Regions from separate parts of the Cellulosimicrobium protaetiae genome, predicted to be linked through region 4. Evidence: riboswitches for the same ligand, from Rfam matches in the RefSeq annotation. Region 4 holds a riboswitch; each other region holds the start of a gene.
What was found. A riboswitch is a leader RNA that binds a small molecule or an ion and turns the genes downstream of it on or off. The one in region 4 is predicted to bind thiamine pyrophosphate.

Region 1: linked by a shared signal. The riboswitch ahead of FIC82_RS04575 (thiamine ABC transporter substrate-binding protein) and the one ahead of FIC82_RS12385 (ECF transporter S component) in region 4 are both predicted to bind thiamine pyrophosphate.
Region 2: linked by a shared signal. The riboswitch ahead of thiO (glycine oxidase ThiO) and the one ahead of FIC82_RS12385 (ECF transporter S component) in region 4 are both predicted to bind thiamine pyrophosphate.
Region 3: linked by a shared signal. The riboswitch ahead of thiD (bifunctional hydroxymethylpyrimidine kinase/phosphomethylpyrimidine kinase) and the one ahead of FIC82_RS12385 (ECF transporter S component) in region 4 are both predicted to bind thiamine pyrophosphate.

The regions. Positions count from the first base shown of each region.
Region 1 covers NZ_CP052757.1:1,064,270-1,072,012, reverse strand. The annotation lists gene FIC82_RS04580 (ABC transporter permease) at 1-1,126, opposite strand, end outside; gene FIC82_RS04575 (thiamine ABC transporter substrate-binding protein) at 1,236-2,336, opposite strand; TPP riboswitch at 2,419-2,523, opposite strand; gene FIC82_RS04570 (ABC transporter ATP-binding protein) at 2,701-3,582, shown strand; gene FIC82_RS04565 (ABC transporter permease) at 3,579-6,116, shown strand; gene FIC82_RS04560 (DUF4235 domain-containing protein) at 6,228-6,506, shown strand; gene FIC82_RS04555 (FAD-dependent oxidoreductase) at 6,597-7,743, opposite strand, start outside.
Region 2 covers NZ_CP052757.1:3,787,511-3,795,253, forward strand. The annotation lists gene guaA (glutamine-hydrolyzing GMP synthase) at 1-1,447, opposite strand, end outside; gene FIC82_RS16295 (OmpA family protein) at 1,482-2,180, opposite strand; gene FIC82_RS16300 (GNAT family protein) at 2,177-2,830, opposite strand; gene thiE (thiamine phosphate synthase) at 2,991-3,683, opposite strand; TPP riboswitch at 3,735-3,814, shown strand; gene thiO (glycine oxidase ThiO) at 3,819-5,126, shown strand; gene thiS (sulfur carrier protein ThiS) at 5,132-5,365, shown strand; gene FIC82_RS16320 (thiazole synthase) at 5,375-6,217, shown strand; gene FIC82_RS16325 (LysE family translocator) at 6,293-6,931, opposite strand; gene FIC82_RS16330 (ThiF family adenylyltransferase) at 6,977-7,743, opposite strand, start outside.
Region 3 covers NZ_CP052757.1:3,070,046-3,077,788, forward strand. The annotation lists gene argB (acetylglutamate kinase) at 1-1, opposite strand, end outside; gene argJ (bifunctional glutamate N-acetyltransferase/amino-acid acetyltransferase ArgJ) at 1-1,209, opposite strand, end outside; gene argC (N-acetyl-gamma-glutamyl-phosphate reductase) at 1,206-2,300, opposite strand; gene FIC82_RS13140 (quinone oxidoreductase family protein) at 2,459-3,475, shown strand; gene FIC82_RS13145 (hypothetical protein) at 3,472-3,753, shown strand; gene FIC82_RS13150 (DUF4862 family protein) at 3,782-4,768, shown strand; gene thiD (bifunctional hydroxymethylpyrimidine kinase/phosphomethylpyrimidine kinase) at 4,773-5,690, opposite strand; TPP riboswitch at 5,683-5,778, opposite strand; gene FIC82_RS13160 (SDR family oxidoreductase) at 5,891-6,778, opposite strand; gene pheT (phenylalanine--tRNA ligase subunit beta) at 6,775-7,743, opposite strand, start outside.
Region 4 covers NZ_CP052757.1:2,908,691-2,916,433, reverse strand. The annotation lists gene FIC82_RS12400 (M23 family metallopeptidase) at 1-85, shown strand, start outside; gene FIC82_RS12395 (energy-coupling factor transporter transmembrane component T family protein) at 140-928, opposite strand; gene FIC82_RS12390 (ABC transporter ATP-binding protein) at 925-2,781, opposite strand; gene FIC82_RS12385 (ECF transporter S component) at 2,774-3,463, opposite strand; TPP riboswitch at 3,577-3,696, opposite strand; gene FIC82_RS12380 (hypothetical protein) at 3,783-4,223, shown strand; gene FIC82_RS12375 (Rv2578c family radical SAM protein) at 4,296-5,960, shown strand; gene FIC82_RS12370 (PPOX class F420-dependent oxidoreductase) at 6,106-6,573, opposite strand; gene aspS (aspartate--tRNA ligase) at 6,781-7,743, shown strand, end outside.

The DNA of each region.
Region 1 (7,743 bases), 1.8 Mb from region 4:
CGATCACGACGGCGAGCACGGTCGCGAGCGCCGCCGTCCGTAGCGAGTTGCCCGCCGCCTCCCACACGGTGACGGACAGCGCGTTGCGCCCTCCCGTCGTGCCGAGGTTCGCGTAGTTGTCGAGCCCCCAGCCGCCGCCCGGGACGCGGAACGACCGCACGACGAGCGTGCCGAGCGGGAGCCCGACGAGCACGACGACCACGACCGCGGTGAGCGCAGCGGGCGCGAGGTCGCCGGTCGGGCGGCCGTCGCGCCACAGGCGCAGCGGGTGGGCCGACGAGGCCGACGACGAGAGGTTCAGCGCGCGCTCGCGCTTGGCCCGCGTGCGGTTCGCGACCATGAGGGCCGCGGCCACGACGACGAGCTGGACCACCGACAGCACGGCGGCGGTGCGCAGGTCGAGGAACTGGGTGGTCTGGATCCAGATCTCCGTCTCGATCGTCCCGTAGCGGATGCCGCCCAGGACGAGGACGACGCCGAACGCCGTCGCGCAGAAGAGGAAGACGATCGACGCGGCGCTCGCTATCGCCGGCGTCAGCGCGGGGAGCGTGACGGTGCGGAACGCGCGCCACGGCGTCGCGCCCAGCGCCCGCGCGGCCTGCTCGGCGCGGGGGTCGAGGTGCTCCCACAGCCCGCCGACCGTACGCACCACCACGGAGTAGTTGAAGAACACGAGCGCGACGACGATCGCCGCGAACGTCTCGTCGAGCCTCAGGAACCCGAGCGGGCCGCCCTGCACGAGCAGCGACCGGAAGGCGACGCCGACGACGACGGTCGGGAGCACGAACGGCACCGTGACGAGCGCGCGCACGACCCGCCGCCCGGGGAACCGGCACCGGTACAGCACGTACGCACCGGGCACGCCGAGCAGCACGGAGAACGCCGTGCCGAGCACGGCCTGCCACAGCGTGAGCCCGAGGATGCGCCACGTCCGCGGCTGGGAGAAGACCTCCGCGAACCCGGACAGGTCCAGGCCGCCGTCGTCCCCGACGAACCCGCGCGCCACGAGCGTGACCACCGGCCACGCGAAGAACACCCCGAGGAACACCAGCGGCACCGCCGCCGCCAGCCCCCAGGCCGCCCCGCGCCCGAGGCGACCCCGCCAGGGTGCCCGCGCCCTCACCACGGTTCTCCCTCGGCCGACCACGGTTCTACCTCGCGGGACCAGGGCTCTACCTCGCGTGACCACGGTTCTATCTCGCGAGGTAGAACCGTGGTCACGCGTGGACCGGGCGTCAGTCGACGACCGTCGCCGTCCATGCCTTGATCCACTCGTCGCGGTGCGCCGAGATGTCGGCGGGCGCGACCTCGAAGGGCTCGTCGGCGAGCGGCGCGAACTCGGCCCAGCCGTCGGGGAGCGCGACGGAGTCGTCGGCGGGGTACATGTACATCTGGCCGGGCACGTCGGCCTGGAACGCCTCGCTCACGAGGAAGTCGACGAGCTGCTGCGCGCCCTCGGGGTTCTTCGCGTTCGCGAGCACGCCCGCGTACTCGACCTGGCGGAAGCACGTGTCGAGCAGAGCCCCGGTCGTGGACGCGGAGCCGTCCTCGGTGAGCGTGAACGCGGGCGACGTCGAGTACGACAGCACGAGCGGGCGCGGCCCCGCGCCCTCGGAGCCGGAGAAGTCGACGTAGTAGGCGTCAGACCAGCCGTCGACGACCTTCACGCCGTTGGCGCGCAGGTCGGCCCAGTAGTCCTCCCAGCCGTCCTCGCCGAACGCCCCGACGGTCGCGAGGAGGAACGCGAGACCCGGCGACGAGGTCGCGGGGTTGGTCACGACGAGGAGGTCCTCGTACTCCGGCTTCGCGAGGTCCTCGAGCGAGACGGGCTCCGGGATCCCGGCGTCGGCGAACCACGCGTGGTCGACGTTGACGCAGACGTCGCCGAGGTCGACCGCCGTGAGCTCGTCGCCGTCGCCGACGGCGTACGAGGCCGCCGAGTCGGACAGGCCCTCCGGCACGTAGGGCGCGAGCACGCCCTCGTCGATCGCGCGGGACGCGAACGTGTTGTCGATCCCGAACACGACGTCGCCCAGCGGCGAGTCCTTCGTGAGGATCAGCTGGTTGACGAGCGCGCCGCCGTCGCCGGGCGCGACCTGCTCGACGGTGAGCCCGCTCTCCTCCTCGAACGCCGCGAGGACCTCGTCGCTCACGGCGAAGGAGTCGTGCGTCACGAGGGTGACGGTGTCGCCGGTGCCCGACGCGTCGTCGCCCCCCGAGCCTGACGTCGCGTCGTCGCCGCCGCTGCACGCGGCGAGCGCGAGGAGGGCGAGGGTCGTCCCCGCGCCGGTGACGAGGGACCGGGCCCGGCGGGTGCGGGCGGTCGTGCGTTGCATGTGTCCTCCCAGGACGTTCAGGAGGGGTCCACCGGCCCGCGCGACCGACGCTGCGACGAGCGCGGACGACCGCACGAGCAGGTGATCGAGATTCCCGACTTCCTCCACCGGTGCTAACCGGGTCAGGTTCGAGGGTCTGCGGTGGTCCGCACTCTCAGCTCCTCCAGGAGCTCCCCTGTCGTTCACGTCGAGCCTACACCGGGCCGCCCCTCGGGAATCCCCCTGAGAGAACCCTGAGAGCGGCCCTGCGGCGACCAGGGAAGGGTCCGGGCCGGTCCCCGATGCCCGGGGGTACGCCCCCGCGGGAGGGTCGTGACGACCGGACCGGGAGCCCCGGCCGACGACCGCAGGAGGGGAAGGACCGATGAGCAGCAGACCTGGGACGACGGGTGCGACGACGACCGTCGCCGCGTCCGCAGAGCACGCCACGGGGGCCGCAGGAGCCTCCGGAACCACGCCGGAGCGTCCCGTGATCGCCACCGCGCGCGGCCTCGTCAAGACCTACGGGCGCGGCGAGGCGACGGTCCGCGCGCTCGACGGCGTGGACGTCGACCTCGAGCGGGGGCGTCTGACCGCGATCATGGGCCCCTCGGGGTCGGGAAAGTCGACCCTCATGCACTGCCTCGCCGGACTGGACTCCCCCACGGTGGGGACCGTCGTCGTCGACGGCGAGACGGTCTCCGCGATGAGCGAGCGGCGCCTGACGCGGCTGCGCCGCACGCGCATCGGGTTCGTGTTCCAGTCGTTCAACCTGGTCCCGACGCTCACGGCGGAGGAGAACATCGTGCTCCCGCTCGCCGTCGCGCGCCGGCCCGTGGACCGCGAGTGGTTCGACCGCGTGGTCGACGCCGTGGGGCTGCGCCCGCGCCTCGGGCACCGCCCGGCGGAGCTCTCGGGCGGGCAGCAGCAGCGCGTCGCGTGCGCGCGGGCGCTCGTGTCCCGCCCGGCCGTCGTGTTCGCGGACGAGCCGACGGGCAACCTCGACTCGCGCGCCGCCGCGGAGGTGCTCGGCTTCCTGCGCTCCTCGGTGGACGACCTCGGCCAGTCCGTCGCCATGGTCACGCACGACCCGACGGCGGCGTCGTACGCGCACCGCGTCCTGTTCCTCGCGGACGGCCGCCTGGTGACCGAGCTGCGCGACCCGACCCCGCAGGCCGTCCTCGACACGCTCGGGGCCCTCACGCCGGCGGCATCCGCGGGCGCGCACCCCGCCGACCCGGCGCACGAACCGGCGGGCGTCCGATGATGGGCCGGATCGCGCTGCGCGGCGTGCGCGCGCACGGCGCGCAGCTCGTGCTGTCCGTGCTCGCGGTGACGATCGGCGTCGCGTTCGTCACCGGCACGTTCGCGCTGCGCGCCATGCTGGAGTCGACGTTCGACGGCATCGTCGCGTCGTCGATCCAGGCCGACGCGTACGTGCGCGGCGCCGCCGCCGCCGGGTCCGCGCTCGAGTCCTCGTCCGCGCAGCTCGGCGGGGCCCGCAGCCTCGTCCCGGCGGACCTGGCCGGCACGCTCGACGCGCGCGACGACGTCGGCCTCGCGCTCGCCGAGGTGAGCGGCCCCGCCGTCCTCGTGGGCGCCGACGGCACCGCGGTGCTCAGCACGCAGGCGCCGAGCATGGCGGTCGGCTACGACCCGCGCGACCCCGGGCCGCGCGTCGTGGACGGCCGTGCGCCGGAGGACGGCGACGAGGTCGCGCTCGAGTCCGCGACGCTCGAGGCGTCCGGGCTCGCGGTGGGCGACACGACCGACGTCGTGCTCGGCGACGAGGTGCGGCCCGTGCGCGTCGTCGGCGAGCTCTCGCTGTCCGCGCCGATGGCGGGCGCGACGATCGTCCTGCTCGACGCCGGGACGGCCGCCGCGACGTACGCTCCGGACGGCCTGGTGCCGTCGGTCGCCCTGTACGCGGCCGACGGCGTCTCGCCGGAGGAGCTGCGCGACGCCGTCGCGACGTCGCTCCCCGACGGTGCGGAGGCCGTGACGGGGGCCGACCTGCGCGACGAGACGAGCACCGCCATCGCCGACCAGCTCGGCTTCGTCTCGACGTTCCTGCTCGTGTTCGCCGCGCTCGCGCTGTTCGTCGGCACGTTCATCATCACCAACACGTTCGCGATGCACGTGCGCCGCCGCACGCGCGAGCTCGCGCTCCTGCGGGCCGTCGGGGTGTCACCGGCCCAGGTGTTCGCCTCGGTCCTGGGACAGGCCGCGGTCGTGGGGGTCGTCGGCGCGGTGCTGGGCGTCGCGGCCGGGTTCGGGCTCGCCGAGCTCGCGCGGGCCGGGCTGGGCGCGGTCGGCATGGAGCTCGCCGGGTCGCTGCCCGTGACGACCGCCGGGATCGTGGTCCCCCTCGTCGTCGGGGTCGTGGTGTCCGTCGTCGCGGCGGCCCTGCCCGCGCGGCACGCTGCGCTCGTGCGGCCTGTGGAGGCCATGCGGGCCGACGTCGTGCGGCCCGCCGGCCCCGGCGTGGCCCGGGTCGCCGCGGGGACGCTGATCCTGCTCGCAGGCACCGGTCTCGTGGTGGGCGCCGCGGCGGTCGGGAGCGGCGGGGCGCCGCTCCTCGGCCTCGGTGCGGTCGGGGTGATCGCGGGCGTGCTGCTGCTCTCCCCGCTCGCCGTCGGCCCCGTGCTGGGCGTCCTCGCCGCGCCGTTCGTCGCGCTGGTCCGACCCCTCGGCGGGCTCGCGCGCGGCAACGTCACGCGCCAGCCGCGGCGCACGGCCGCGACCGCCGGGGCGCTCGTCGTCGGGATGGCGCTCGTGTCGACGACGTCGGTCCTCGCGCTCTCGGCACGCGAGTCCGTGACCGGCATCGTCGACGAGGAGACGGCCGCCGACCTCGTGGTCCGGTCCGCGACCCCGTACCTCCCCGAGGGGGTGGCGACCGACGTCCGCGCCGTGCCCGGCGTCGCGTCCGCCGACCTCACGACGTACGGGCAGGTCGTCGTCGACGACGAGCCGCAGCTCGTCGTGGGGTTCCCCGCCGAGGGCTTCGGCCGCTCGGTCCGCACGACGGCCGTCGAGGGCGACCTCGACGCGTACGCCCGCGGGGAGGCGGCCGTGATGGAGGACGCGCTCGACGAGCACGGCTGGGCGCTCGGCGACGTCGTGACGATCGCCGACCCCGCCCGGCCCGACCTCCCGGCACAGGACGTCCGCATCGGGGCGGTGATCGACTCCCACGCGTTCTCGGTCGACATGCTGCTGCCGCCGGACGTCGCCTCCGAGGTGGGCGCGACGACCCCCGAGATGCTGTTCCTCGACGCCGAGCCCGGTGCCGACCTCGCGTCCGTCCGCGACGGGGTGGCGGACGCCGTCGCGCCGTACGTCGTGGCGAGCGTGCTCGACGCCGACGAGTTCGCCGGGGAGGTCGCGTCCCAGGTCGAGTCGATCCTCGCGATCGTCTACGCGCTGCTCGGCCTGTCCCTCCTCGTCGCCGTCCTCGGTATCGTCAACACGCTCGCGCTGTCCGTCGTGGAACGCACGCGCGAGATCGGGCTCCTGCGCGCCGTAGGCCTCGGCCGGGCGCAGCTCTCGGCGACGATCGTCATCGAGTCCGTGCTCGTCGCCGTGTTCGGGACGGCCGTCGGGCTGGTCGTGGGGACGGGCCTGGCCGCCGCGCTCCCGTCCGTCCTCGCGGACGAGGGCTTCACGACCCTCGCCGTGCCCTGGGCGCAGCTCGGGGCGATGCTCGCGCTCGCGGCCGTCGTCGGGGTCGTCGCGGCGGTCTGGCCCGCAACGCGCGCGGCCCGGCTGCCCGTGCTCGACGCGGTGAGCCAGGAGTGACCGATCCCCTCGCCCGCCCGACGCGCGCCGGGCGGGCGAGGGGTCGACGGTTCGCACTACGGTGGGAGCACGCCCGCGCCGACCGGCGCCCCGACCGACGGAGGACCCCTCGTGGCCGACACGAACGAGACCGAGCAGACCCTGGCCCTCAAGGTCGGGACCGTCGCCCTCACCTTCGCGGCAGGCTGGGCCGCGCAGAAGCTCGTCACGTTCATCTGGGCGAAGGTCACCGGTCACGACGCCCCGAAGGACCTCGACGACGAGGAGGTCGGCATCGTCTCCGCCGTCACGTTCGCCGCCGTCGCCGCCGGCGTCGGCGTCCTCGCACGCCGGTTCGCCGGCAAGGAGGCCAAGCGGTTCGTCTCCCGCCTCGCGTCGCGCGCGTCGTGACCCACCGTTCGAACGCGGGATCGTCCCTCACGGTCGTGTCGACGAAGAACCCGGGCTCTGTGCGCGCCTGACGGCGAGCGTCCGCCAGCGTCAGCGCACCGGGGCCGCGGGCTCGGGCGGGGTCCAGCCCATCGCGGCCTGCGAGCCGCGCGCGATCGCGGAGGCCGGGGTCAGGCGCATGATCCTGTTCCGGACCGTCTGCCGCCAGCCGCCGCCCAGGTGTGAACCGAACCGCCCCGACGCGACCGACGCCCGGGCGAGCGCCCGGCACCGGGGCCGGCGCGCGGCGTCGTACCCCGCTAGCGCCGGCGCGAGCCGACCGCCCGCCGCGACGGGCGACCCGACCAGGAGGCCGACGCACAGCCCGTCCTCCAGCGCCGTCGCCGCGCCCTGCCCCATCGTCGGGAGCGTGCCGTGCGCGGCGTCGCCGACCATGACGACGCGGCCCGTCGCGTAGTGCGGGAGCCCGCCGGGCAGATGGTGCACGTCGTGTCGCAGGACGGCGTCCGGTGCCGTCGCGGCGAGGACCTCCTGCACCGGCGGCGCCCACCCGGCGAACCGCTCGCGGGCCGCGCCCAGCTCGTCGTCGAGCCGTGTCCGCTCGGGCATCGCGACGTACCCGTACCAGTAGGTCTCGTCCGCGGCGGTGCGCAGCAGGCCGAACTCCGCGTGCGCCCCCCAGTACTGCGTGAGGGCCTCCGCGCCCCAGGCGCCGGGCGTGATCGCGCGCCAGCTCGAGTAGCCGCTGTACACCGGCACGTTCGCCGGGAACAGGGTCGCGCGGACAGCGCTGCGCATCCCGTCCGCGCCGACGACGAGGTCCGCCTCGCGGCCCGCGACGACGGCGGGCGCTCCGTCCGGGTCCCCGGGATCCAGGGTGGTGACCGATGTCCCCGTGACGACCTCGACGCCCAGGTCGACCGCCCGGCGGTGCAGCGTCTCGTGGAGCCGGCGCCGGTGGACGCCGATCAGCCCGACGGACGCACGCACCTCGGGGGTGTCCGGCAGCGTGAGGATCGGGTCGCCGTGGAGGTCCCACGTCCCGCCCGCCCACGTCGCGTACCCGAGCCGGGCGACGGCGTCGTCGTCGAACCCGAGGCCGCGCAACGCCGCGACCGCGTTGCGGGACATCGCGAAGCCCGCCCCGACCTCGCCGAGCGCGGGCGAGCGCTCGACGACGGTGACGCCCCAGCCGGTCCGGGCGAGCGAGATCGCGGACGACAGGCCGGCGATCCCG
Region 2 (7,743 bases), 880 kb from region 4:
CCGGTCGCAGCACGATCGGGTGACCGTAGGTGCGGCCGTCGCCCTGCACGCCCACGGAGCGCACGTCCGCGAGCAGCACGACGGGGCACTGCCAGATCTCGCGGTCGAGGCCGGCCTTCGTCAGCTCCTCGCGCGCGATGGCGTCGGCGGCGCGCAGCGTCTCGAGCCGGTCGCCCGTGACCTCGCCGACGATGCGGATGCCGAGCCCGGGGCCGGGGAACGGCTGACGCCAGACGATCTCCTCGGGCACGCCGAGCTCGAGGCCGACGGCACGGACCTCGTCCTTGAACAGCGTCCGCAGCGGCTCGACGAGCGAGAACTGCAGGTCGTCGGGGAGGCCGCCGACGTTGTGGTGGGACTTGATGTTCGCCGCGCCCTCACCACCGCCGGACTCGACGACGTCCGGGTAGAGCGTGCCCTGGACGAGGAACTTGACCTCTTCCCCGTGCGCGCCGGCCTCGGCGACGACGTCGCGCGCGGCGTCCTCGAACACGCGGATGAACTCGCGACCGATGATCTTGCGCTTGGTCTCGGGGTCGCTGTGCCCCGCGAGCGCCGCGAGGAAGCGCTGGCGCTCGTCGCGCACGACGAGCCGCACGCCCGTGGCGGCGACGAAGTCGCGCTCGACCTGCTCGGCCTCGCCCGCGCGCAGCAGGCCGTGGTCGACGAACACGCACGTGAGCTGGTCGCCCACGGCCTTCTGCACGAGCGCCGCGGCGACGGACGAGTCGACGCCGCCCGAGAGGCCGCAGATGACGCGCGCGTCGCCCACCTGGGCGCGGATCGCCGCGACCTGGTCGGCGATGACGTTGCCGGGAGTCCAGTCGGGAGCCAGCCCCGCGCCGTCGTACAGGAAGTGCTCGAGCACGGTCTGGCCGTGCGCGGAGTGCTTGACCTCGGGGTGCCACTGCACACCGAACAGGCGGCGCTCACGGTTCTCGAACGCGGCGACCGGCGAGCCGGACGACGTCGCGAGCACCTCGAAGCCCTCGGGCGCGCGGTGCACGGCGTCGCCGTGGCTCATCCACGTGGTCTGGTTCTCGGGGGTCTCGGCGAGCAGCACGCCTGCCGAGCAGACCTCGACCTCGGTGCCGCCGTACTCGCGCAGGCCCGTCTGGGCCACCTCGCCGCCCAGCGCCTTGGCCATCGCCTGGAACCCGTAGCAGATGCCCATGACGGGGACGCCGGCGTCGAACAGCGCGGGGTCGACGAACGGGGCGCCGGTCGCGTACACGGACGACGGGCCGCCCGAGAGGATGATGGCCGCCGGGTCCTTCGCGAGCATCTGCTCGACCGTGAACGTGTGCGGCACGATCTCGGAGTACACCTTGGCCTCGCGCACGCGGCGCGCGATGAGCTGCGCGTACTGCGCGCCGAAGTCGACGACGAGGACAGGTCGGGGCGTGGCGGGCGCGGGAGACGTGGAGGCGTCGGGAGCGGAGGTCACCCGTCGATTCTAGGTGCCCGCGGACCGCTGCCCGTCAGCCGTCCTCGAAGGACAGCTCGACGCGCCGGTTGAGAGCCCGGCCCGCCGGGTTGTCCTCGCCGCCGACGATGTTCTCCGCCACCGGCTCCCGGCTGCCGTGCCCGCCGACCGTGAGGGTGAGGTCGGGCCGCTCGGCGCGCAGGACGGCCGCCACGGACTCGGCGCGCGCGACGGACAGCTCGTCGTTGCGCGCGTCGGTCCCCATCGAGTCGGTGTGCCCGTCGACGGCGACCGCGGCCCCCTGCGGGATCTGGTCCACGAGCTCGGCGAGCGCCGCTGCCGCCGCCGGGGTCAGCGCCGACTCGTCGAACGGGAACAGGAGGTCGGAGGTGAGCACGACGACCGTCTCGCCGGCGTCCTCGCGCGTCGTCTCCAGGCGCGTGGTCGCGTCCTCGACGTCGAGCGGGAACGTCGAGTCGTCGACGTTCAGCGGGTGGACGGCGTCCTCGCGCATCGCGTCCGTGATCGCCCCGGGAGGCGTCGCGTCGAGGATCGCCTCGCGCTCCGCCGCGAGCTCCTGCTCGACCTCGGCGACGAGCTCGTCGTGACGATCGGAGCCGTCGTCGGACGCTGCCGCGGGGAGCGTCGGGCCGAGCGGCGCGGCGACGAGCACGGCCCCGAGGAAGGTCGCGGCCGCCGTGCGGACCGCACGCACGCGCGGCGAGCGGCCGGCGGTCCGCGCGGAGCTCGTCACTCGGCACCGTCGAGGTACGTGATCTCCGCGGCCGTGAAGACCGGCAGCCCCTGGCCGGGCAGGACGTCGATCGTCGCGGGCGATCCCTCGGGGGCGGGGAGCTGGGCGAACGCCTCGATCGTCGCGTGGTTGACGAACCCGTCGAACGGGTACCGCGGCGAGCCGACGATGTGATAGCTGCACTGCTGCGGGTCCGGTGAGCCACCCTTCCACGAGCCCTCCGTGCAGAACGGACGGTACTGCACGAGCCCGACGGGGTCGGTCGCGGTGAGGACCCAGTCGATGCCGAGGTCCAGGTGGCTCGCCGACGCGTCGTCCGGCTGGTCGTCGCTGTCCCAGCGGAGCGCCCACCGCACCGTGAGGATCTCGTCCTGGACCTCGACGGAGCGCAGCGTCGTCGTGAGCTCTCCCCCGAGCTCACTGCTCGGGGCGTCGACGGTCTGCTCGGCCATGACGGAGTCGGCGACGCGCGCCGCGCCACCCGCGGCGGCCTCGTCGACGCCGGCCTCCGCGCCACCCTCGTCGGCCTGCGCCGAGCTCGCCGCGGGCGGGTCGGCGTCCTCCGGGGATCCGCCGAGCAGCCCGCAGCCTGACAGCGCGAGCGTGGCGATGACGGCCAGGGCGGTGAGCGACGAGCGTGCGCGGTTCATGATCCCCCGAGTCGGACGGTCCACCGCCACCCGACTGCCGGGCGGCGACCCGCCGTCGACCCTGCCATACCGGGCACACCCGCGTAACCCTCCTGCGGCGGGCAGAAGTACCCATACCGAGACGTTCTCCGCCGCGTCGAGGCGCGGCGGAGCGCCCGCGTCAGACGGTGCCGAGCCGGGCGCGCAGGTCCCGCGCCGCACGCTCGGGGTCGGACGCCTGCGTGATCGCCCGCACGACGACGACGCGCGTCGCGCCGGCGTCGAGCACCGCACCGAGCCGCTCGGCATCGATCCCTCCGATCGCGAACCAGGGGGTCGTCGGGCGCGTCGCGGCGACGTCGCGCAGCAGGTCGAGCCCGACGGCGGCGCGTCCCGGCTTCGTGGGCGTCGCCCACAGCGGCCCGACGCAGAAGTAGTCGACGTCCGGGTCGGCCTCGGCCACGGCGGCCTGGTCGGCCGAGTGGGTGGACCGGCCGAGCACCGGCGCCGGGCCGAGCAGGGAGCGCACCGCGGGCACGGGGAGGTCGCCCTGGCCCATGTGGACGACGGGCGCGCCGGCGAGGCGCGCGACGTCGGCCCGGTCGTTGACCGCCCAGAGCGCGCCGTGCTCCGCCGCCACCCGGGCGACGAGATCCTGCAGCTCGAGCTCGCGCGCGACGTCGAGCGACTTGTCGCGGAGCTGGACGACGTCGACGCCCCCCGCGAGCGCGGCGTGGAGGAAGTCCTCGAGGTCGCCGCGCTCCTCGCGCGCGTCGGTGCAGAGGTACAGGCGCGCATCGGCGAGGCGGGTGCGCGCGTCGTCCGGAGCCGGCACGACGGGGGTAGCGGGCGTGGCGAAGGTCTCGGTGCTCACCCGCCGGAGCCTAGCCGCGCCCGCTCCCGCACGCGGGTAGTGTGGCCGACAGCACGGGAGCCCCGCACGGGGCTGAGAGGGCGTCGGAGCCGACCGTCGAACCTGATCTGGGTCATGCCAGCGAAGGGAGCGCGCATGCACACCCCTGTCCGTCCCGGACCCCGCACGTCCGGGGCCGGTGCGCCCGTGCCCGACGGCGCACGCGACGTCGTCGTCGTGGGCGGCGGCATCGTGGGGCTCGCCGTCGCGTGGCGCGCGGCGCGCGCCGGGCTGACCGTCACGGTGCTGGACCCGGCGCCGGGCGACGGGGCCACGCACGCCGCCGCGGGCATGCTCGCCCCGGTCACGGAGGCGGACTTCGGCGAGGACGCCGCGCTGCGCCTGCACCTCGCCGCCGCAGCGACCTGGCCCGGGTTCGCCGCGGACCTGCACGCCGCGACGGGGGCCGACGTCGGGCTGCGCACCGCGGGCACCCTCACGCTCGCGTACGACGCCGACGACCTCGCCCTGCTGCGCCGCGTCCTCGCCCTGCACGCCGCGCACGGCCTCGCGTCGCACGAGCTCACCGTCGCCGACGCGCGTCGGCGCGAGCCGTACCTCGGCCCGCGGGTCGCGGGCGCGGCCTGGGCGCCCGCGGACCACGCGGTCGACCCGCGCGCGGCGCACGCCGCGCTGCTCGGCGCGCTCGACGCCGTCCCCGGTGCGAAGCCGGGCACGCTCGCGGGCGCGGACGGAGGTTCGGTCGTGCACGCCGCCGTCGTGCGTGCGTCGGCGACGCGGCTCGCGCTCGACCCGGCCGGGCGGGTCGTCGGGGTGCACGACGACGCGGGCCGGCTCCACCGGGCGGGCGCGGTCGTCGTCGCCGCGGGCTGGGAGTCCGGCGCGCTGCTCGCGGACGTGCCGGGCGCCGTCGTGCCCACCCGACCGGTGAAGGGCCAGACGCTGCGCCTCGACGCCGGTCCGGACCTCGCGCTGGAGCACGTGGTGCGCGGCGTCGTGCAGGGGCGACCGGTGTACGTCGTGCCGCGCGACCCGGTCCCGGAGGGGCAGGGTCACGGCTGCGCGGGGCACCGGGAGGTCGTCGTGGGCGCGACGTCCGAGGAGAACCCCGACGACCGCCGCGCGACCGCGGGCGGGGTGTTCGCGCTGCTGCGCGACGCACGCGCACTCCTGCCCGGCATCGACGAGGCCGCGCTCGTCGACGTCACGCCCCGGGCGCGCCCCGCGACGCCGGACAACCTGCCGCTCGTCGGCCCCACGGACGTCCCCGGGCTGCACCTCGCGACCGGCCACGGCCGCAACGGCATCCTGCTCGCGCCGCTCACCGCCGCCGCTGTCGTCGCCGGCCTCACCGGCGCCGCGCTCCCCACCGACGCCGCGACCGCCCTCGCCCCGACCCGCCCCGACCGCTTCGCCGCGCTCTCGACGACGACACCGAGGTGATCTTCATGACCCCACCCGCTCCGACCGCGCTCGTCAACGGCGAGCCCTACCCGCTCGACGCACCCGTGCACCTCGAGCAGCTCGTCGCGGCGCTCGTGCCCGCGTACGTCGCCGACGGGACGCCGCAGGGCGTCGCCGTCGCCGTGGACGACGCCGTCGTGCCGCGCGGCTCGTGGGCGACGACCGTCGTCGCGCCCGGCGACCGCATCGAGATCGTGACCGCCGTCCAGGGCGGCTGAGGAGGACCCGTGACCACGACCGACAGCTCCCCCGCGACCGCGAACCGACCGACGGAGGGCGACGACCCGCTCGTCGTCGCCGGGACGACCATCGGGTCGCGCCTCGTCATGGGGACCGGCGGGGCGGCGAACCTGCTCACGCTCGAGGACGCGCTCGTCGCGTCCGGCACCGCGCTGACGACCGTCGCGATGCGCCGCGTCGCGGTGCGCGCCGGCGGCGAGGCCAGCCCCGACGCCGGGATCTGGGCGCTCCTCGCCCGCCTCGGCATCCGGGCTCTGCCCAACACGGCCGGGTGCTTCTCCGTGCGCGAGGCCGTGCTCACGGCGCACCTCGCGCGCGAGGCGTGCGGCACCGAGTGGGTCAAGCTCGAGGTGATCGCCGACGACGTCACGCTCCTGCCCGACCCGGTCGGGCTCGTCGACGCGGCCGACCAGCTCGTGCGCGACGGGTTCGTCGTGCTGCCCTACACGAACGACGACCCGATCCTCGCGCGCCGGCTCGAGGACGTCGGCTGCGCCGCCGTCATGCCGCTCGGTGCACCGATCGGCACCGGGCTCGGCATCCTCAACCCCCGCAACATCGAGGCGATCGCCGCCGCGGCCCGCGTGCCGGTCATCCTCGACGCCGGGATCGGGACGGCGTCCGACGCCGCGCAGGCGATGGAGCTCGGCTGCGACGGCGTCCTGCTCGCGACCGCCGTGACGCGCGCGGCAGACCCGGTCCGCATGGCGCACGCGATGCGCCTCGCGGTCGAGTCGGGCCGCCTCGCCGCCGGCGCCGGCCGCATCCCCCGCCGCGAGGGCGCGCTCGCGAGCTCGTCGCCCGACGGCCGCCTCGACCTCGCCCTGTAGCCCGGCGGAGCACACCGCAGCGGTACCGGGGTCTCAGGCCGTGCGAGCGGACAGGCCGACGAGGTCCACCCAGGGTCAGAGACGAGTGGTCGCAGCGAGCCGCGCTCCGAGCACGACGAGCACCCCACCGGTGACGCGGTCGACCCACCGCACGGCACCGGAGCCGCGCAACCGAGGGCCGACCGAACCGGCCGCGAGCACGACCCCGGTCAGCCACGCCGACCCGAGCACGCAGTGCACCCCGGCCAGCGACGCTCCCATCGCCAACGGGTTCACGCCCTCCGGGACGAACTGGGGGATCGTGGCGACGTAGAAGACTCCCACCTTGGGATTGAGCAGGTTCGTCGTCAGACCCATGAGGAAGTCGCGGCCACGCCCCCCGACCGGCGGTGGGACGGCGACACCGTCACCCTCTGGTCGGCGGCGGAACGAGGACCAGAGCAAGGCTGCGCCCAACCACACGAGATACCCGGCTCCGGCGACGGTCAGCACCTGGTACGCGACCCGGCTCGCGGCAAGGAGCGCTGCGGCCCCGGCCGCCGCGGCGACGCCCCAGACGAGCGTCCCTGCCTGGATCCCGAGCAGGGCCGCGACGCCGTGCCCCCGGGATCGCGTCACGGTGCTACGCAGCACGAGCGCGGTGTCCAGACCGGGGACGATCGTCAGGACGCCGGCGACGGCCGCGAAAGCCAGCAACGCCTCAGGCACGGTCACGACCGTCACCCTAGACCGCCGCCGGCGGATCGTCCCCGAGCGGGGCTACCTCGGCGGGGCCGACGACAGCTCGGCGAGGAGGGCGGAGACGCCGCCGACGACCGAGCGAGCGTCGAGGCCCGCCGCGCGCGCGACGTCGGCCACGCGCGCCGACCGGGCGCCCACCGCGCACACGACGAGCACCGGGCGGTCGGTCGGGAGGTCGGCGAGCGCCACGCTCACCGCGTCCTCGGACGCACCCGGGACGCCCAGGAACGCACCGCTCGGGACCAGCACGGCCCCGGGCACCGGGCGCACCTGCGCCTCCCAGTCCTCACGCACGTCCAGCAGGAACGCCGTGCCCGACGACGCGACCTCGCCCCCGAGCAGCGTCGCGGCCTCGCGCGCGCTCACCTCGGTCGGCGCCGGCCGCGCGGGCACGAGGCCGCAGAACGACGCGTAGGCGTCGTCGCCCGGGAGCAGGGCCGTGACCGGCTCGCGCGTCGGGTCGGCGCGCACGGTGAGCTGGCGCCAGGAGAGGTCGAGCGCGTCGTAGACGGCGAGGCGGCCGAGCAGCGTCGTCCCGGCGCCGGTCACGAGCTTGATCGCCTCGGTCGCCATGACGGAGCCGACGGTCCCGCACATCGCGCCGAAGACTCCGCCGGTCGCGCAGTCGGGCGCGGCGCCGGGCGGCGGAGGGACGGGGAACACGTCGCGGTACGTGACGCCACGTGCCTCACCGTCGTCCGGGCCGGCGGGAGCCGCGCCGCCCGGGTGCGCGTCGCCGTCGGGCGCCGCGAACCGCGGGGCGCCCCAGAAGACGCTGACCTGAC
Region 3 (7,743 bases), 160 kb from region 4:
TGAGGAGTACACGCTGTTCTCGTGGACGTAGTCGTGCGTGAGGTCGTTGGTCCAGACCGTCGCGGTCGCGGAGCCGGCGTGCAGGTCGATCTCGACGCGGACCTCGCGCTCGGCGGCGAGGTCGACGAGCTCGCGGGGCTCGCCCACTCCCCCGGCCCGGCAGACCTGGACGTCGTTGACCGTCACGTCGAGCAGGAGCGCGTCGAACGGCGCGACGTCCTCGGGGACCGTCCCGACGGCCGACACGATGCGCCCCCAGTTCGGGTCGTTGCCGAAGATCGCGGCCTTGAAGAGGTTGGAGCGCGTCACCGCGCGCGCGACCGCGACGGCGGCGTCCTCGCTCGACGCGTGCACCACGGTGACGGCGACGTCGTGGCTCGCGCCCTCGGCGTCGGCCACGAGCTGGCGCGCGAGCGACGCGCTGGCCTCGGTCACGGCGTCCGTGAGCTCGTCGAGCGTCACCTCGACCCCGGACGCGCCGGAGGCCAGCAGGATCACCGTGTCGTTCGTCGACATGCAGCCGTCGGAGTCGACGCGGTCGAACGTCGTGCGCGTCGCGGCGCGCAGCGCGGCGTCGGCCGTCGCGGCGTCGACGACGGCGTCCGTCGTGAGCACGCACAGCATCGTCGCGAGGCCCGGTGCGAGCATGCCCGCTCCCTTGGCCATACCGCCGACGGACCACGTCGCGGCACCGTCCGTCGCGCCGGCGTCCGCGACCTCGCGCACCACGGAGACCGTCTTGGGCACGGTGTCCGTCGTCATGATCGCGAGCGCGGCGTCCCCGCCGCCGTCGACCCCCGCGACCGGGTCCGCGAGCGCCGCCGCGGCGGCGTCGACCCCGGCGAGCAGCGCGTCCATGGGCAGCCGGATCCCGATGAGGCCCGTCGAGCAGACGAGCACGTCGCCCGCGGACGTCGCGAGCACGTCCGCGACGTGCTCCGCCGTGCGGTGCGTGTCGGCGAAGCCCTCCGGCCCCGTGCACGCGTTCGCGCCGCCCGAGTTGAGCACGACGGCGGTCGCGCGCCCGTCGCTCACGGCCTGGCGCGTCCACGCGACCGGCGCCGCGAACACACGGTTGGTCGTGAGCACGGCGGCCGCGACGTCGAGCGGCCCGTCGTTGACGACGAGCGCGACGTCGCGGGCGCCCGTGGACTTGAGCCCGGCGGCGACGCCGGCGGCCCGGAAGCCCTGCGGGGTGGTGACGGTCACGGGGCGACCCCCTCGGTCGTGAGGCCCGCCGTCTGCGGCAGGCCGAGCGCGATGTTCATGGACTGCACCGCGGCGCCCGCGGTGCCCTTGACGAGGTTGTCGATCGCCGTGACGGTCACGACGCGGCCTGCCGCGTGGTCGACCGCGACCTGGACGAGCGCCGTGTTGGCGCCGAGCGTCATGGCGGTCGTGGGCCACTGCCCCGCGGGCAGCACCCGGACGAACGGCTCGCCGACGTACGCGTCCTCCCAGGCCTGGCGGACGCGCGCGTCGAGCGCGGCGGGGTCGAGGCGCGCGGCGTCGTCGGACAGGCGCGCCGTCACCGTGGCGAGGATGCCCCGGGACATCGGCACGAGCGTCGGCGTGAACGAGATGCTCACGCCCGGCGCCCCCGCGGCCCGCAGGTTCTGCGCGATCTCGGGGATGTGCCGGTGCGACCCGCCGACGGCGTACGGCTGGGCCGACCCGATCGCCTCGGAGGCGAGCAGGTGCGGCTTGAGCGACTTGCCCGCGCCCGAGTACCCGTTCGCGAGGACGGCGACGAGGTCGCGACCCTCGACGAGACCCGCGGCGACGCCCGGCTGGATCCCGAGCGTGACCGCCGTGACGTTGCAGCCCGGCACCGCGACGCGGCGCACGCCGGCGAGCCGCTCACGCTGCTTCGTCTCGGTCGCGCCGGCCCCGGCGTCGCTCGTGAGCAGCAGCTCCGGCAGCCCGTAGGGCCACGTGCCCGCGTGCTCCGAGCCGTAGAACGACACCCAGTCCGCCGACGACTCGAGCCGGTGGTCCGCGCCCAGGTCCAGGACGAGCACGTCGTCCGGGAGCTGCGACGCGATCTCGCCCGACGCGCCGTGCGGCAGCGCGAGCACGACGACGTCGTGCCCCACGAGGTGCTCGACGGTCGTCGGCAGGAGCACGCGGTCGGCGAGGGATCGCAGGTGGGGCTGGTGCTCGCCGAGGAGCGACCCCGCGTTGCTGTGCGCCGTGACGGCGCCGATCTCCACCTCGGGGTGCCCGGCGAGCAGGCGGAGCGTCTCTCCGCCCGCGTACCCCGACGCACCCGCGACCGCGACTCTGATCGTCATATGCATCACTATACATACTTATGCAACGCCCGGGTCGAAGGTCCCGGCCCCGATACGCGTGCCGACGCCGAGACGTGGACATCCGCCCCGATCGGGCTGCCCCAGGGCGGGCACCCGCGTCTCGGCGGGATCCTCGACCGTGCACGCGACCCTAGGCTGGGGCCATGCACGCGATCGTGGCCCGCGCGGCGGGTGGCCCTGAGGTCCTCGACTACACCGAGCTGCCCGACCCGTCGCCGGGTCCCGGACAGCTCCTCGTCCGGTCCGCGGTGGCCGGCGTGAACTTCATCGACACGTACAAGCGTTCGGGCGTGTACGCGATGGAGTACCCCCACGTGGTCGGCAGCGAGGGAGCCGGTGTCGTCGCCGAGGTCGGCGCGGGCGTCGACGAGTTCGCCGTCGGCGACCGCGTCGTGTGGACCGAGGCGCCGGGGTCGTACGCGGACCTCGTCGTCGTCGACGCGGGCCAGGCGCTTCACGTGCCCGACGCCGTCACGCTCGAGGACGCGACCGCCGTCGCGCTCCAGGGCCTCACGGCGCACTACCTGTGCACGTCGTCCTACCCGGTCCGCCCGGGCGACCGCGTCCTCGTGCACGCGGGCGCGGGCGGCGTCGGGCTGCTCCTGACCCAGATGCTCGTCGCGCGGGGCGCGCACGTGGTCTCGACCGTCTCGACCCCCGAGAAGGCGGAGCTCTCGCGCGGCGCGGGGGCGGAGCACGCGATCCAGTACACGGCGTTCGCGGACCTCACCGCGGAACTGCCCGAGGTCGTGCGCGGGCTCACGGGCGGCGAGGGCGTCGCCGCGGTGTACGACTCGGTCGGCAAGGACACGTTCGACGCGTCGCTCGCGTCGCTGCGCCGCCGGGGCACCCTCGTGCTCTACGGCGGCTCCTCCGGGCAGGTCCCGCCGTTCGACCCCCAGCGGCTCAACGCGGGCGGGTCGCTCGTCCTCACGCGTCCCAAGCTCGCCGACCACACCGCGACGCGCACCGAGCTCGTCGAGCGCGCCACCGAGGTGCTCGGCGCCGTCGCGGGCGGCACGCTGCACGTGCGCGTCGGCGCCACGTTCCCGCTCGCCGACGCCGCCGACGCGCACCGCGCGCTGGAGGGCCGTGCGACCACGGGCAAGGTCCTGCTCCTCCCCGACGCCGCGGCCGCCACCGACGCGGGCGCCGCGTGAGCTGGGACTGGGTGCCCCCGCGGCCGGGCGAGGAGGACGGGTCGGACGGCGGCCCCTCGCGCGCCCTGCGCCGCGCCGTGACCGTGCTCGTGGTGCTGCTCACCGGCGTGCTGGCCGTCTACTACGTGACGGTCTGGCTCGGACAGCAGGCCGACGCGTGCGTCGCCGACCGACCGGCGGGCGTCTCGGCGCAGGACGTGGACGCCCGCTGGGGCTGGTTCCCGCCCGGCTACACGTGCGAGTACGCGACCGCCGTCGAGGACGTCGCCCGAGCCTGACCCCTGCCACCCCGACCGACGAGGACCGATGGACGACCAGCTCGCACGACCCCTGACCCTCCTCGGGGCGTACGCCCTCGCGGGCGTCCCCGACCCCGGCGGCTGGTACGCCGCGCTCGACGCCGACGGGCTCGACGGGCTGGAGCACCCCGTCGACCCCGACGACGCGGGCGCGCTCGCCACCGTGGCCGCGGGGCTCCCCGGGCACTGGTCGCTGGTCCCCACCACGGTCGCCGCGACCGCGCGCCGCGCCACGACGGACCGGGCGTACGGGCTCGCGTCCGACGACGAGGCGGGCCGCCGCGCCGCGGTCGACGGCGTCGGCCGGGTCCTCGACGCCGTGGCGCGGCTGGCCGAGTCCGAGGGCCGCCGGCGCGTCGTCGCCGTCGAGCTCCAGTCGGCGCCCGGTCCCGGGCGGGGTTCCGGTGCCGCGCTCGCGCGCAGCCTCACCGAGCTCGCCGCCGTCGCGCCCGCGGGGCTCCCGCTCGTCGTGGAGCACTGCGACGCGCCGCGCCCGTGGGGCGTCGCGGAGAAGGGGTTCCTGCCGCTCGACGACGAGATCGCGGCGGTCGCGCGTGCGGCCCGGGACACGGGCCACCCCCTGCACGTCGGGCTCAACTGGGGCCGGTCCGCGATCGAGGGACGCAGCGCCGCGACGCCCGTCGAGCACGCGCGCGCAGCGGCGGCGTCCGGTCTCCTCGCGAGCGCGATGCTCTCGGGGGCGAGCGGGACGCCGGGCCGGTGGGGCGAGCCGTGGTCGGACGCGCACGTGCCCCCGCACGGCACGGACCCCGCGCTCCCCCGACCGGAGGACTCGATGCTCGGGCCGGCCGAGGTGCGCGAGTTCCTCGCCGCCGCCGGGCCCGTCCCGATCGTCGGCGCCAAGGTCACGGCGCGCCCGTCGGACGCCGCTCCGGCCGAGCGTCTCGCGGTCGCCCGCGCCACGCTCGCCGTGCTGCGGGACGCGCTCGAGGACGTCCTTCCCGCCTGGGCCGGAGCACGCGCCGAGGGCTGAGTGCTCAGCCGGGGGCGACGGGCGACACCGCGTGCAGGTGGTCGACCGGGCCCCGGCCCGTCCCGACCCGTAGCGCGGAGCCGGCGCGCAGGGCACCCGTGAGCCACGCCTTGGCGTCGCGCGCGGCCTCGGCCCAGCCCTCGCGCTGCGGACGGAGCGCCGCGAGCGCCGCGGAGAGCGAGCACCCCGTCCCGTGCGTGTGGAGTGTGTGCACGCGTGCGGCGTCGAACGTCGTGACCACGGGCGCCGCGTCCGGGGTCGTTCCCGGCGCGACGAGGGCGTCGGGCGACGTCGCGCCGGTGAGGTGACCGCCCTTGAGCAGCACGACGGTGTCGCTCGTCGTCGCGTACGACGTCGCCTGGTGCAGCGCGTCGTCCCACGTCGTGGCGACGTCCTGCCCGGCGAGGACGGCCAGCTCGGGCAGGTTCGGCGTCACGACGTCGGCCCGCGCCGCGAGGTCGCGCACGGCCTGCTCGGCGCCCGCGTCGAGCAGGCGGTGCCCCGACGTGGCGACCATGACGGGGTCGAGGACGACCCAGGGACGCGGGAGCCCGGAGTCGGTGCGCGCGGTCGCGAGCGCGTCGAGCCAGGCCCCGATCTCGCGGGCGTTCGCCTCGTCGGCGACCATGCCGATCTTCACGGCGTCGATCTCGACGTCGTCGGACACTGCGTCAAGCTGCTCGCGCAGGAACGCCGGTCCGGGGACGTGCACGGACCGCACCCCGTGCGTGTTCTGCGCGACGAGCGCGGTCGTCACGGCCATCCCGTAGGCGCCGTGCGCGGCGAACGACTTGAGGTCGGCCTGGATGCCCGCTCCCCCGGTCGGGTCGGTCCCCGCGATCGACAGGACGCGCGGCCGCGAGGGCCGACGGGGGCGGTCGCCCCGGGGGGCAGGAGCGTGCTGGGGCAGGGCGAGCGTCATCGCCGGACATCCCTTCGCTGGTACGAGCCAGAGCAGGTTCGACGGGTCTCCTCTCAGCCCCGGTCGTGGGGCACCCCGTGTCGGTGGCCATGCTAGTGGCTCGTCACGTGCCCGGACGCGCCGACGCCGCCGGTGCGGGTCGGGCGGCGTCGGGGCCGCGTGCGTGCGGGAGCAGCGTGCGGGAGCGGTGTCGCGCGCGGTCAGCGGCGCGGGAGCTCCCCCGGCATCGGGTCGTCCGCGCCCCAGCGCGTGACGCGCAGGCGCCGCGCGTCCGGGCCGGGCAGGACGTCACCCCGGTCCTTCGCCTCCGCGGCGGCCTCGCGCAGCGACTCGGGCGAGTCGTGCGTGACGCGCACGAACGCGCCCGAGAAGGCGTCGAGCTCGCCGCGCGCGATCGCGACGACCATCTCGACCGTACGGTCGACCGGGGTCCACTCGGTGCGGCCCTCGTGCATGACCATCGACGCCGTCATGTCGGTCTGGACGACCCCCGGCGAGACCTCGAAGGTGCGCAGGCCGCGCGCGAAGCCGGACCGGTGCAGGTTCGCGCCGAGCCGCAGGAGGGCGGTCTTGCTCGCGTTGTACGCGCTCGCGCCGTCCATGTCGTGCGAGCCCGCGCCGCTGTTGAGGTCGACGACGCGGCCCCCGCCGCGGGCGAGCATCCCCGGCACCACCGCGCGCGCGAGCAGGAACGGCCCGCGCACGTTGGTCTCGACGATCGCCCACCACTCGTCCGGGTCGGCCTCCCACAGCGGCACCTCGGCGTCGACACGACCCGCGTTGTTGACGAGCAGGTCGACGCTCCCGAGGTCGTCCTCGGCGTGCCGGACGGCGGCCGTGACCGCCGCGGCGTCCGTGACGTCCGCGGTCACGACGACGGCGCGCCCCGCGCCGCCGGTGAGCGCACCGATCTCGTCGGCCACGCCTGCGAGCCGGTTCGCGTCGCGCGCGAGGAGCGCGACGTCGAGGCCCGCCGCCGCGAGGCCGACGGCGATCGCGCGGCCGATGCCGCGCGACGCCCCGGTCACGAGCGCCGTCCGCGCGGGCGCGACGGTCCCCGCCGCGCCCACACCGAGGTTCGCGCTCACGCCCGCAGCTCCGCGCCGACGCGCTCGCGCGCGGCGGTCACCGCACCCTCGCGGACGCGCGCGACGTCGTCCGCGGTCAGCGTGCGGTCCGCGGCGCGCAGCCGCAGCGAGAACGCCAGCGACTTGCGCCCCGCCCCGACCTGCTCGCCGGTGAAGACGTCGAACAGCGCGACCTCCTCGACCAGGTCTCCCGCGCCGGCGACGATCGCGTCGCGGAGCGACTGCGCGGTCACGTCGGCGTCCACGACGAAGGCGAGGTCCTCCTTGGCCGCAGGGAAGCCCGAGACGGGCGTCGCCTGCACGGGCTCGTCCGACGAGCCGGCGACGAGCGCCGACAGGTCGACCTCGAACGCGACCGCGCGAGCGGGCAGGCCGAGGTTCTCGACCACCTTGGGGTGCAGCTCGCCCGCGTGCCCGACGACGGTCCCGTCGGCGAGCTCGAGGCGCGCGCAACGGCCCGGGTGGAACGGGGCGCGCCCGGTGTCGGCCACGACGCGCACGTCGGTGCCGACGCGCTCGGCGACCAGGCGGGCCGCGCCGAGCGCGTCCGTCCAGTCCGCCGCCCGGCCCACGCCCCACCAGCCCGCGCGCACGCGGCGCCCGACGAGGACGCCCGCGACGTGGCGCGGCTGCGACGGCAGCGCGGCGTCGATCGCCGCGAGCTCGTCGTCGCTCGGACGCACGCCGCCCGGCAGCGCGGGCGCGGCGGGCGCGCCCGGACGCGGGTGCGTGACGAGGCCGACCTCGAAGAGCGCGACGTCGCCGAGCCCGCGGCCGACGTTGCGGCGCGTGGTCTCCAGCAGCGTGCTCAGGAGGTCCGTGCGCATCAGCGGGCGGTCGTCGGCGAGCGGGTTGAGCAGGCGCAGCGCACGACGGCGCTCGTCGTCCGCGGGCAGGCGCAACGCGTCGAGCTCCGCGTCCCCGACGAACGGGTAGCTCAGGGTCTCGACGAAGCCGTCCTCGGC
Region 4 (7,743 bases):
CTTTCGGGAGCGGCGGCGCGGCGGCACCACCGTCGAGGTCGCGCGCGGTGTCCCCGCGGAGCGCGCGGTGGTCGAGCCCGCCTGAGAGGTCGTCGCCCGGCCGCGTCGCCCGGCCGCATCGACCGCCGGGGCGGCCGCCTCATGCGGTGAGGGCGCCCAGGCCCGTGACCCATCCCGCGACGACGCCGACGGTGACCACCGCGGTGGCGAGCGCCAGGACCGCGAGCGCGGCGACGACGTCGGGCACGCCGAGCGGGACGGGACGCGACGTGGTGCGCGGACCGGACCCGAGGCCGCGCGACTCGAGCGCGACCGTCAGCCGCTCGGACCGGCGCACCGCCCCGACGAGCAGCGCGAACGCGGCCGCGCCGAGCGCACGCGGGGAGCGGGGGAGCGGGCCGGGGCGGCGCCGCGGGTCGCGCACCGCCTGGGCGCAGCGGATCGTGTGCCACGCGTCGGGGAGCTCGACGAGCAGCCGGTGTGCCGCGAGCACGGCGAAGGTCCACGTCGCGGGCAGGCGGGCGTGCTGGTGCAGGCTCGTCATGAGGCGCACGGGGTCGGTGGTGAGGACGAGCGTGAGCGAGAGCGTGCCGACGAAGAGCGTGCGCAGCGCGAGCGCGATGCCGATCGTCAGACCGTCGGCACCCACGGTGAACGGCCCCAGAGACACCGGGTCGCCCCCGGGCCGGGTCACGACGTTGACGACGAGCAGGCTCGTCGCGAAGACCACGAACGGGACGTGGGCGAGCACGAGCGTCCGGGCGGGGACGCGGCCGAGCACCAGGAGCGCGGTGACGGTGAGCACCCAGCCGATCGCGGGGGTCACCGGGTCGGTGACGAGCAGCACGGCCGTCGACAGGACGAGCACGGTCGCGAGCTTGACCGTGGGGTTCCACCGCTCGAGGAGGGTCGGGTGCGGGGCGGTCACGGGGCGACCTCGGCCAGGTCGGCGGCGGGCCGGTCCATGACGTCGGGTCCACCGTGGACCGCGTCGAGCGCGCGCACGAGCGCGCCCGGGTCGACGCCGTGATGGCGACCCACGCGAGCCCACCACTCGAGCAGCGGCGGGCGGCGCAGGCCGGCGACCGCGCACTGCGTGTCGTCCCCGAGCACCTCCGAGGGAGCTTCGAGGGCGACGAGCCGCCCGTCCACCACGACGGCGACCCGGTCGGCGAGCGCCGCGACGAGGGAGAGGTCGTGCGAGACGACGACGACCGCGCCGCCCGCGTCGGCGCGCGCTCGCAGGGCCCGGCCGGCGGCGGCGGCCTGGGCGCGGTCGAGCCCGAACGTGGGCTCGTCGGCGAGGAGGACGGGCGGGTCGAGCACGGTGGCCGTGGCCAGGGACAGGCGGCGCTGCTCGCCGCCGGAGAGGCGGTACGGGTTCGCGTCGGCGAGGTGCGTGAGGCCGAAGGCGTCGAGCGTCCGCGCGACGCGACCGTCGACGTCGTCGAGGCGTGCGAGCCGTGCGGACCAGGCGACCTCGTCGCGCACGGTGCGCGCGAGGAGCTGGTGCTCGGGGTCCTGGAACACCATCGCGACCGGGGCGCCGGTCGCCGTCGTGACCTCGCCCGCGGTGCGCTCGAGCCCGGCCAGACCGCGCAGGAGCGTCGACTTCCCGCCGCCGTTCGGCCCGACGACGGCGAGCACCTCGCCCGCACGGACGTCGAGGTCGACGTCGCGCACGACGGGTGCGTCGGCGCGACGCCTGCGTCCCAGGTGCATCCCGCCGCGGTGGACGTGCAGGCCGCGTGCCCGGAGCGCGACCGGGCGCGACGTGCCGGTCGACGTGCCGGTCGACGTGCCGGTCGACGTGCCGGTCGACGTGCCGACCGACGTCTCGGCGGGTGGGCGGGTCGCGGATCTCTGCAGGGCGGTGGGGGACCGGACGAGGCCGACGAGCCACTCGTCGGTCTCCGAGGAGCCGAGCGGTCCCGGGGCACCCGCCTGCTCCAGCCGGACGTCGAGCGGCAGCCAGCACCCCAGGTCGGCGAGGTCGCGGGCGTGCTCACGCAGGACCCGGTCCGTGGGACCGTGCGCGACGACGCGTCCGTCGCGCCCCAGCACCAGCGTCGCCTCCGGCAGCGCTCCGAGGTCGTCGAGCCGGTGCTCGACGAGCACCACGGAGCGGTGCGGGGGCGAGACGGGGGCCCCGTCGCGGTCGCCGTCGGGGCCGGGACCGGGACCGCGGGCGAGCCCTGCCACGAGCGTCCCGACGTCGTGGGCGGACGCGGGGTCGAGGAGCGCGGTGGGCTCGTCGAGCACGACGAGCTCCGGGTCGGCGACGAGAGCGGCGGCGAGCGCCACGCGTTGCGCCTCGCCGCCGGACAGCGTGTGGGTCGCCCGGTCGTGCAGGTGCGCGGCGCCGACGGCGGCGAGCGCCACGTCCGCCCGCGCGTCCATGGTGCGCGGGTCGGCACCCCGGTTCTCGAGCGCGAACCGCAGCTCCTCGTCCACGCGGGCCAGGCAGAGCTGGTCGCCGGGGCGTTGCTGGACCAGCCCGACGCGTGCGGCGAGCACGGGCGGCGGCACCTCGCGCGGGTCGTCGCCGGCCACGCGGAGCGTGCCTGACACGGTGCCCGGCAGGGTGTGCGGGACGACGCCGACGAGGGCCCGCAGCAACGTCGACTTCCCGCACCCGGACGGGCCGAGGACGAGCAGGCTCGTGCCCGCGGGGACGTGGACGCGGACGTCGTCGAGCACGCGGGCCCCGTGGTGCCCGACGGTGACGGTCAGGGCGGCGGCCGTGACGGCGTCGGGCACGGGCGAGCTCGGCTCAGGCACGGCGGGCCGCGCCGATCGCGAAGGCGTCGAGCGCCCCGGTGCGGGCGAGCGCGTCGCCGAGGAGGCGGGCCGCGAGGCCGCACAGCACGACGCACGAGACGACCTGGATCCCGAGCCGGAGCATCGCGTAGTCCTGACCGAGCCAACCGAACCGGACGGCGTTGAACGCGAACGTGACCAGCGCCGCGCTCACGCCGGACGCGACGAACACCCACCAGCCGTAGCGCCGGTACCGCGTGAGCGCGAACGGCAGCTCGGCGCCGACGCCCTGGACCAGGCCGACGAGGAGCAGGAGCGGCCCGGCGGGGGACGCGAGGAAGACGACCTCGACGAGCGCGGCCAGGGTCTCGGTGAGGATGCCGACACCGGGCTTGCGGACGATGTACGTCGCGAGCGGGCCGACGACGATCCACGCGCCGGCGAGCACGTTCGACGCGAGGTCGGCGAGCGGTCCCATGGCGAGCTGGAGGGGGGCCCAGAGCTGGACGAACGCCCAGTAGACGAACCCGAACACGACGCCGAGGACGGCGATCAGCACCGTCTCGTGCAGGGTCAGCCCGCGGCGTCGTGAGGCGCGCGGGGACGTGCCCGCGCCGGGACCGGCGAGGCCGGGGGGCGCGGCAGGTGGCTCGGTGGTGCGGGGTTCCGTCGCCTGCTGCGGGGCGGTGCGGGGCTCGGTCATGCGGGTTCCCTCCGTCAGGGCCCCCGGGTCGACGGGTGCACGACGGCGCGCCCCCGCCTGGCCCCGCGCGGCCGGCCGGGCGCGCAGGGCGCGCTGGCACGAGCGCGCAGGGGACGGTGACGTCGGCCCTGCTCCCTTCGCTGGTACGAACCAGATCAGGTTCCACGGGTCTGCGGGTGGGACGGGTGTCCGGCCTGCACTCTCAGCGCTCGTGCGCTCCCCGGGGGCGTTCGGCCCGACCCTAGGGTCTCCCGCGCGCCAGGACAATCCCGGCGTCTCACCCATCGGGACGGCGTGCGCGGCATGAGAGCGTGTCGCCATGACGAGTGACAACGACCCCCTGGCCGTGGCAGAGCTGGACCGCCTCGCCGACGACGTCCGGACGGCACCGGCGGGAGACACGACGGCGCAGGTCGCCCTGTGGCGGCAGGTCACCCGCCTCGACACCTGGTTCTTCGTCGCGCGCGGCCCCGACGACCGGCCCCACCCGTACGCCGTGGCGGCCGAGCAGGGGCCGATGGTCTGCCTGTACAGCAGCGCGACCCGCGCGCACGAGGCCGCGGTCACGCTGGGTCTCGTCGTCGAGGGCGACCCCGCGTCTCTGCTGGTGGTGCCGATGCCGGCCGCGATCGACTACGTCGCGTCGCTCGGGGAGGCCGGCGTCGTGGCCGTGACGCTCGACTATCCCCGGATCGGGCACTACGTCCCGTTGGCGAACCTGAGCCTGCTCAAGGCGTGGGCCGCGCAGGACGTGCCGTGACGCCACGGGCCCGGCAGGCAGCTCGCCCGGGCGCACCTTGACACGCATTCGAACACCTGTTCGAATGCTGCCGTGCGGTGGGACGGACAGGCGATCGGCGCGGACGACGGCGCGCTCCCGGGGCTGGAGCGCGCCGGCCTCGTGCGCAGCGTGCGCACGCCCGAGTTCGCGGGCATCACGTTCCACGAGGTGACGGCCAAGAGCGCGCTGTCCAAGGTCCCGGCGATGTCGCGCATGCCCTTCCGCTGGACGGTCAACCCGTACCGCGGGTGCAGCCACGCCTGCTCCTACTGCCTCGCGCCCTCGACCCCGGTGCTGCTCGCCGACGGCACGCAGCGCCCGATCGGCGCGCTGCGCGTCGGCGACGAGATCGTGGGCACCGCGCCGCACGGGGCCTATCGTCGCTACGTGCGCACGCGCGTGCTCGACCGCTGGACCACCCGCAAGCGCGCCTATCGCGTGACCCTCGCGGACGGCACGCGCCTCGTCGCGAGCGGCGACCACCGGTTCCTCACCGAGCGGGGCTGGCGGCACGTCGTCGGGGGTCCGGGGCGGCGTGCCCACCTCGCGCTCGGGGACGTCCTCGTCGGCCCGGGCGCCGCGGCGCTCGCGGACGGCGGCGTCGCCCTCGAGGGCCGCGACGTGACCGGCGGCGACGCGCTGCGCGTCGACTCTCTCGAGGCCCTGGACGGGCCGGGGGAGGAGAGCGAGCTCGTCGACATCACGACGGGTACGCGCGACTTCGTCGCCGCGGGGGTCGTCAGTCACAACTGCTTCGCCCGGCCCACGCACCAGTACCTGGACCTCGACGCGGGCGAGGACTTCGACCGCGAGGTCGTGGTGAAGGTCAACGTCGACGAGGTGCTGCGCGCCGAGCTCGCGCGTCGCTCGTGGGGCCGCGAGCCGGTCGCGCTCGGGACCAACACCGACCCGTACCAGCGGGCCGAGGGCCGTTACCGCCTCATGCCGGGCATCATCGACGCGCTCGCGGGCTCGGGCACGCCGCTGTCGGTCCTCACCAAGGGCACGCTCCTGCGCCGCGATCTCCCTCTGCTCGCGGGCGCCGCGTCCCGTGTCGAGGTCGGGATCGGCGTCTCGCTCGCGCTGCTCGACCCCGCGCTCCAGGCGAGCGTCGAGCCCGGCACGCCGTCGCCCCGCGCGCGCCTCGACCTGATCCGCGCGGTCCGCGACGCCGGCTTGCCGTGCGGCGTCATGGTCGCGCCCGTGCTGCCCTGGCTCACCGACTCCACGCGTGCCCTGACCGACCTGCTCGACGCGGTGAAGGACGCGGGCGCGACGGGCGTGACGGTGCTTCCCCTGCACCTCAAGCCGGGCACCCGGGAGTGGTACATGTCCTGGCTCGCGCGCGAGCATCCCCGGCTCGTCCCGGGCTACGAGCGCGTCTACGCGCGCGGCGCCTACGCGTCGAAGGCCTACCGGTCGTGGCTCTGGGACCGCGTGCGCCCGATGCTCGAGGTGCGCGGCTTCGCCGTGTCCGGGCACCGCGGGCCCGCCGGTGTCGAGGGACGCTACCGCCGGGGCGAGCTCGGCGGGCTCGGCGACACGCACCGCGGCACGGCCCCGCCGACCGACGGTGCGTACCCGGTCGGCAGCCTGGCGGGCGTCGCGTCGCAGCAGGGCACGCGCAGCGGGCACGACGGGGCGCTCGCGGGCATGCCCGTCGACGGCGGGGGTCTCGACGTCGTCGGCGGTGGCGTCGACCAGGTCCTGTTCTGACCCGGTGACGCACCTCGGACCCGGCGGCGCCCAGCCGGGCGGCGCACTGGCCGAGGCCCGGGCGCGCCCGGGGGGCGGCTCAGGAGCGGGAACGGTCCGGTGACCGGCAGGGCGGAACGTTCCGCCGCGCCGCGGCTCGCAGCGCTCAGTCCTCGGCAAGGCGCGCCGGGAAGCCGCCTGTCGCGACCGGGCCCCAGCGCGTGATCGTCAACCGCACGAGCGACTTGCCCTGCGTCACCATCGCGGCGCGGTACTCGTCCCAGTCCGGGTGCTCGCCGCTGATCGACCGGTAGTAGTCGACGAGCGGCTCGACCGACTCGGGCAGGTCGATCACCTCGGCCTCGCCGTCGACCTGCACCCACGGGTCGGAGAACCGCTCGCCGAGGGAGAGCAGCGACGCGCGCGGGTCGCGGCGGACGTTGGCCGCCTTCGCACGCTCCGGGTACGTCGACACGACGACCCGGCCCCCGTCGTCGACCCCGTACGTGACCGGGCTGAGCTGAGGCCGGCCGTCGGCACGGGTCGTGACGAGCACGCCGTCGTGCCGGGAGCGCAGGAACCGCTCGAGCTCGTCGCGCTCGACGCGCCGGTTCGTCGCGATGGTGCGGGCCACGGGTCGTCCTCTCCTGCGGGCGGCGGGCCGGTCGGCGCACGCCGGTGCCGCCGGCCCCGGTGCTGCGACACGGGTGGCGCACGGGTCGTGCGGCGGCACCGCCACCGTATCCGGTCGAGCCCCGCGCGCGCCCGCACTAGAATCGTCCGGACGCGCGCCCGCCCCCCGGGAGCGCGACCCCCACCGCCCACCTGGAAGGAACCCTCCGTGCTGCGCACCCGAACGGCCGGCTCACTGCGGGCCGAGCACACCGGTCAGACCGTCACCCTCACGGGCTGGGTCGACCGTCGGCGCGATCACGGCGGCGTCGCCTTCATCGATCTGCGGGACGCCTCCGGGATCGCCCAGGTCGTCATCCGCGACGAGGCCGTCGCGCACCCGCTGCGCAACGAGTTCGTCCTCCAGGTCACCGGCGAGGTCTCGCGCCGCCCCGACGGCAACGAGAACCCGTCCCTGCCGACGGGCGAGATCGAGGTCGTCGCGAGCGACGTCGTCGTGCTCAACACGGCCGAGGCGCTGCCGTTCCAGGTCTCCACGGCGCTCGCGGACACCGAGACGATCGGCGAGGAGGCGCGCCTCAAGCACCGCTACCTCGACCTGCGCCGGCCCGCGCCCGCGCACGCGCTGCGCCTGCGCGCCAAGGTCAACCAGGCTGCGCGCCGCGTGCTCGACGCCGAGGAGTTCGTCGAGATCGAGACCCCCACGCTCACGCGCTCGACGCCCGAGGGCGCGCGCGACTTCCTCGTGCCCGCGCGCCTCGCGCCCGGCTCCTGGTACGCGCTGCCGCAGTCGCCGCAGCTCTTCAAGCAGCTGCTCATGGTGGGCGGCATGGAGCGGTACTACCAGATCGCGCGCTGCTACCGCGACGAGGACTTCCGCGCCGACCGGCAGCCCGAGTTCACGCAGCTCGACGTCGAGATGAGCTTCGTCGAGCAGGACGACGTCATCGCGCTCGCGGAGAAGATCCTCGTCGCCCTGTGGGAGCTCGTCGGGTACACGATCCCGACGCCGATCCCGCGCATGACGTTCCACGACGCGATGCGTCTCTACGGGTCGGACAAGCCGGACCTGCGCTTCGGCAACCCGCTCGTCGAGCTCACCGACTACTTCAAGGACACGCCGTTCCGCGTGTTCCAGGCTGAGTACGTCGGCGCCGTCGTCATGGCGGGC